2 linked regions of the Pigmentiphaga sp. H8 genome follow. The protein of the gene in region 1 interacts with the protein of each later gene in a pairwise test. Links are inferred from orthologs where the notes say so. Each region holds a gene or a part of one and is shown in the gene's direction. Other genes may lie near its edges.

Region 1 (2,908 bases):
CAGTCGTTCCGCGGCATGGGCATGGACTTCGGGCTGAAGGTGCTGTCCGAGGTGAAGGCGCAGGTCGGCGTGCCGGTGCTGACCGACGTGCATGAGACCGAGCAGGCCCGCCCCGTGGCCGACGTGGTGGACATGCTGCAGACGCCGGCCTTCCTGTGCCGCCAGACCGATTTCATCCGTGCCTGCGCGGCCACGCTCAAGCCGGTCAACATCAAGAAGGGCCAGTTCCTGGCGCCGCACGACATGGTCAACGTCGTGGCCAAGGCCCGCGAGGCCGCGGTCGAGGCGGGCGGCGACGGCGGCAACATCCTGGTGTGCGAGCGCGGTGCATCGTTTGGCTACAACAATCTCGTGTCGGACATGCGCTCGCTCGCTATCATGCGCGAAACGGATTGCCCCGTCGTGTTCGACGCCACGCACTCGGTCCAGCTTCCGGGCGGGCAGGGCACCACTTCCGGCGGGCAGCGCGAATTCGTGCCGGTGCTGGCGCGGGCGGCGGTGGCCGTGGGCGTGTCGGGCCTGTTCATGGAAACGCACCCGGATCCGGCCCATGCCAAGTCCGACGGGCCCAACGCCGTGCCGCTGGCGCGCATGGGCGACCTGCTGGCATCGCTGATAGAACTCGACCGCGTGACCAAGCGTCACGGGTTCCTCGAAAACGATTTCCAATAACTTTTCTTGAGACTGGACTCCTATGAGCGCAATCGTAGACATCATCGGGCGCGAGATCATTGATTCCCGCGGCAATCCCACCGTCGAGTGCGACGTGCTGCTGGAATCGGGCGCGATGGGCCGCGCCGCCGTGCCCTCGGGCGCGTCCACCGGCGCGCGCGAAGCCATCGAGCTGCGCGACGGCGACAAGTCGCGCTACCTGGGCAAGGGCGTGCTCAAGGCCGTCGAGAACGTCAATACCGAGATCGCCGAAGCGCTGATGGGCCTGGATGCGCAGGAACAGGCCTTCCTGGACCGTACCCTGATCGAACTGGACGGCACCGAGAACAAGGAGCGCCTGGGCGCCAACGCCATGCTGGCCGTCAGCATGGCCGTGGCCAAGGCCGCCGCCGAGGAATGCAGCCTGCCCCTGTACCGCTATTTCGGCGGCAGCGGCGCGATGAGCATGCCCGTCCCGATGATGAACGTCATCAACGGCGGCGCGCACGCCAACAACAACCTCGACATGCAGGAATTCATGATCCTGCCGGTGGGGGCCAGCAGCTTCCGCGAATCGCTGCGCATGGGCGCCGAAGTCTTCCACGCGCTGAAGAAACTGATTCATGACAAGGGCATGTCCACCGCCGTGGGCGACGAAGGCGGCTTCGCCCCCAACGTCGAGAACCACGAGGCGGCCATCCAGCTCGTGCTGCAGGCCATCGAGAAGGCCGGCTACGAGCCCGGCAGCCAGATCGCCCTGGGCCTGGACTGCGCCAGCTCGGAATTCTTCCGCGACGGCAAGTACCGCCTGGAAGGCGAGGGCGTGACCCTGAGCGCGCAGGAACTGACCCACATGCTGGCCACCTGGTGCGACAAGTATCCGATCATCTCGATCGAGGACGGCATGGCCGAGAACGATTGGGACGGCTGGAAGTACCTGACCGAGCAGCTGGGCAAGAAGGTGCAATTGGTGGGCGACGATCTGTTCGTCACCAACACCAGCATCCTGAAGCGTGGCATCGAGCAGAACATCGCCAACTCGATCCTGATCAAGATCAACCAGATCGGCACGCTGACGGAAACCTTCGCGGCGATCGAGATGGCCAAGCGCGCCGGCTACACGGCCGTGGTGTCGCACCGTTCGGGCGAGACCGAGGACACGACCATCGCCGACATCGCCGTGGCCACCAACGCGCTGCAGATCAAGACGGGGTCGATGTCGCGCTCGGACCGCATGGCCAAGTACAACCAGCTGCTGCGGATCGAGGAAGACCTGGGTGACGTCGCCCACTATCCCGGCCGCGAGGCTTTCTACAACCTGCGCTGATGCGCGCGGCCGCGCCGCCCGTGCGGCGCGGTCCACGGAAGAGCCTCCATGCGCCTGCTCACGCTGATAATCGCCTTGCTGCTGGTGATGATCCAGTATCCGCTCTGGCTGGGTAAGGGCGGTTGGCTGCGCACCTGGGAACTCGAGCGCCAGCTCGATGCCCAGCGGCATAGCAATGACGAGCTGCGCACGCGCAACGTCGCGCTGGATGCCGAAGTACGCGACTTGAAGAGCGGGACCGACGCCATCGAGGAGCGGGCCCGCTACGAACTCGGCATGCTGCGCCAGAACGAGGCCTTCGTGCAGATCGTCGACACCCCGCCGGCCGGCACCGTGCCGGCCAGCGCGGCTCAGCCGGCCTCCCGGCCGGCGGCCGCTCCCCGCTCGCGCTGACGCCGGGCCTAGGGACCGAGCAGATCCCGGTTCCTGCCATGCTCGCGCGCCGCCGACTGCATCGGCATGGCGATTTCGCGGCGTATCACCAGCAGGCCCGCCGCGCGAGCCTGTTTCACGTAGTCATCGCTTTCCGATGCGCTCGCCAACGACCGCAGCAGGGCGCGCATGCCTGGCAGATAGGGGGCGTGCAGATAGGTCAGCCGCAGCACCAGTGTATTGGCGTCGAACAAGGTCTGGCCCGAGCGTGGACCGATACCGCCGCGGTAGCGTGAAAGGTAGACCGTGTCGTGGTGCAGGCGCTGGTAGTCGTAGTCGAGTTCGCGTGGTCCCGCCGAGCGGCCGACCGCGAAGTCCTGGAAGCTGGCGGGAGTCGGGCTGAGTTGCTCGAGCCGCGCCATGCGCAGGCCGTGGGTGCGGGCCCAGCTTGCCATGCGCGCCCGCACCGCGGACAACTGCTCGTCCGGGTTCGGCGTGGCGCGGACGCCCAGGGCGGGAGACAGCGCGCGTTCGAAGGCTTGGGCGGTGGCCGCCGGA
Region 2 (2,864 bases), 2.7 Mb from region 1 along the record:
GCTGCCAGGATCCTCGCACGAAGTGCTTGCTGCTCTGCAAGGCCGGCTTGCTGGACGGGCGGGGGACCGGCGGGGGCAGCGGCCGGGCGCTGTCGGGTACCGGCGCGGGCGCGGCCGTGGCCGGCGGGGCGGTCACGGCGGGCTGGGACGGCGCCGCGCCCGCGTCCTGCTGGGGCTGCACCGTGCCGGCCGGCTGCGCGCAGCCGGCCACGGCCGCGGCCAGGGCAAGCGCGGGCAGGGGGAAGCGGTTAAATTGGCGGCAATGCCAGTTTCTGGCAATGAACTCGCGAAGGGACATTATGTGGTTGCTCCTGCTGGAAGCGCTCCTGGCGCTTTCCATACTCGTCTTCATCGTGGTGTGGACCATGCGAGGTAGGGTCAATCCCCCCCCTACGCGCTCCGCGCGCCCCCCAGGGGGCGATGCGAGCGGACCGGCAAAGCCGGATCCGCTGCATCCTGTGTCCCCACCGTTGCGTTCTGGGACAGATGCCGGCGAGGAGTAGGGGCGCTCATCAGTGCAGCGTACGGGGCATGGCCAGGACGAATTCGGGGATGTCGACCTCGAAGGGCATGCCGTTCTCGCCGACGCAGTGGTAGGTGCCGCGCATGGTGCCGACCGGCGTCGAGAGCGGGCACCCGCTGGTGTATTCGAAGCTTTCTCCGGGCTGCAGCAAGGGCTGCTGGCCCACGACACCCAGGCCCCGGACTTCCTGTTCCTGCTGGTTGCCGTCGGTGATGATCCAGTGACGGCTGATCAACTGGGCGGGTTCGGATCCGCTGTTGGTGATGCGGATGGTGTACGCAAAGACGTACTGCCGCTTGCCCGGATCGGATTGGTCGGCCAGGTAGCGGGGCTGTACGGTAACCGTCAGTTCATGAGATTTCATGCGTGCGCCATAGGGGTCTGACAAGCTTCTACAATGGGAGGCATCCGGCCGGGCCGGCATCCGCGGGCTCGGCGTCCGCTGGGATGTCCCGCGGCTTGCTCCTGTAAACGGAATATCTTATGCCAGCCTTCACCATTTCCGGGCCCGCTTCCACGCGTATCGCCCCCAGCATTCTATCCGCCGATTTCGCCCGCTTGGGGGAAGAGGTGCGCAATGTCGTGGCCGCCGGTGCGGATTGGATACATTTCGACGTGATGGACAACCATTACGTGCCCAACCTGACCATCGGCCCCATGGTCTGCGAGGCCATCCGCCCCCACGTGCAGGTGCCCATCGACGTGCACCTGATGGTGGAGCCCGTGGATGCGCTGATCCCCATGTTCGCCAAGGCCGGCGCCGACGTCATCACCTTCCATCCCGAGGCTTCGCGCCACGTCGACCGCACCCTGGCGCTGATCCGCGACCACGGCTGTCAGGCCGGGCTGGTGTTCAATCCCGCCACGCCCCTGGACTGGATGGATTACGTGATGGACAAGCTGGACATCGTGCTGCTGATGTCGGTCAACCCCGGCTTCGGCGGCCAGAGCTTCCTGCCGTCCACGCTGGACAAGCTGCGCCAGGCGCGCGCCCGGCTGGACCGCTGGCAGGCGGAAACCGGCCGCGCCATCGCGCTGGAGGTCGACGGCGGGGTGAAAGTCGACAACATCGCCGCCATCCGCGCGGCGGGCGCCGATACCTTCGTTGCCGGGTCGGCGATCTTCGGCAAGCCCGACTACGCGGCCGTCATCAAGGAAATGCGTGCGCAGATCGCCAAGGGCGACGCGTCCTACGCCTGAGCCCGAACCCGGGAAGCAAGGAGCCAGCATGAGTTTTCGCGCCGTACTGATCGACCTCGACGGGACCCTGGTGGATTCCGTGCCCGACCTGGCGCGCGCCGCGAACATCATGCGGGTCGAGTTCGGCCTGGTGCCGCTGCGCGAGGACGTCATTGCCACCTTCGTCGGCAAGGGCATGGAGAACCTGGTGCACCGCGCGCTGTCGGGCAGCCTGGACGGCCGCGCCGAGCAGGAACGCTTCCCCGAGGCGCTGGACGTCTTCCGCGATGCCTACCAGGAGGTCAACGGCGAGACCGCCCGCATCTTCGACGGCGTGCTCGAGGGCTTGCAGGCCATGAAGGCGCAGGGCCTGCGCATCGCGGTCGTGACCAACAAGCCGGCCGAATTCACCGGCCCGCTGCTGGAACGGATCGGGCTGCGCGCCTATTTCGACGCCGTGGTCAGCGGCGACAGCGTCGCCCGCAAGAAACCGGATCCCGATCCCGTGCTGCACGCCTGCGAACTGCTGGGCGTCACGCCGGCCGAGGCCGTGGTGGTGGGCGACTCCATGAACGACGCGTCGGCGGCCAAGGCGGCCGGCTGCCGCGTGCTGCTCGTGCCCTACGGCTACAACGAGGGGCGGGATGTGCATGCCATCGAGTCCGATGGTATAGTTTCCACGCTTGTCGACGCGGCGCTGTGGATTTCCCAGTCGCAGGTCCTGTCCCGGACCACGGTGGTTCCGCCGGCGTCGTTCTAGTTCGTTGCTCCAGATACTCCCAGGGTCTTTCCCCGTACATATGGTTGCCATGATCCGGTCGTCCGCCCAACCCCGCGCCTGGTGGCGCTGGTGGCGTTCGTCTGCCGGGTGGTGGTGATTCTCTCCGGCCGTCAGCCAGCGCGCTGACCGGCCCCTAGCAAAAAACCCGATACGAATCTCCCCGCCCGAGTCCTGCCGGACCGTCGGGGCATGTCTGCTCGTGCGTTCCGGACAAGGTCTCCGGCGGAACCGCAACATTCCACGCGATACGAGGCAAGCATGACCGAAGTCGAATTCCAGGCCCTGGCCTCCCAGGGATACAACCGCATCCCGCTGGTGTCCGAGACCTATGCCGATCTGGATACCCCCCTTGGGCTCTACCTGAAACTGGCCCAGAGCGGG

What was found. Proteins that work in one complex are often made in the same cells at the same time.
Region 2: the proteins of eno (region 1) and rpe interact in binary tests that used the Escherichia coli proteins (3 or more experiments, as listed by UniProt). The link is inferred for Pigmentiphaga sp. H8 from one-to-one orthologs.

What each region holds. Positions count from the first base shown.
Region 1 is NZ_CP033966.1:2,343,633-2,346,540, forward strand. The notes cover bases 1-2,836. They hold eno (phosphopyruvate hydratase), read left to right. Parts: upstream 1-694; coding sequence 695-1,978; downstream 1,979-2,836. Other genes in these bases: kdsA (3-deoxy-8-phosphooctulonate synthase), read left to right, coding at 1-672; ftsB (cell division protein FtsB), read left to right, coding at 2,027-2,371; EGT29_RS11195 (hypothetical protein), read right to left, coding at 2,380-2,836. In the rest of the region: more of EGT29_RS11195, read right to left, coding at 2,837-2,908. UniProt on the Escherichia coli protein: Catalyzes the reversible conversion of 2-phosphoglycerate (2-PG) into phosphoenolpyruvate (PEP). It is essential for the degradation of carbohydrates via glycolysis.
Region 2 is NZ_CP033966.1:5,020,992-5,023,855, reverse strand. The notes cover bases 73-2,864. They hold rpe (ribulose-phosphate 3-epimerase), read left to right. Parts: upstream 73-1,006; coding sequence 1,007-1,723; downstream 1,724-2,864. Other genes in these bases: EGT29_RS23605 (anthranilate synthase component I family protein), read left to right, coding at 2,742-2,864; EGT29_RS23610 (phosphoglycolate phosphatase), read left to right, coding at 1,752-2,462; apaG (Co2+/Mg2+ efflux protein ApaG), read right to left, coding at 513-887; EGT29_RS23625 (murein transglycosylase A), read right to left, coding at 73-298. Outside these bases: more of EGT29_RS23625, read right to left, coding at 1-72. UniProt on the Escherichia coli protein: Catalyzes the reversible epimerization of D-ribulose 5-phosphate to D-xylulose 5-phosphate.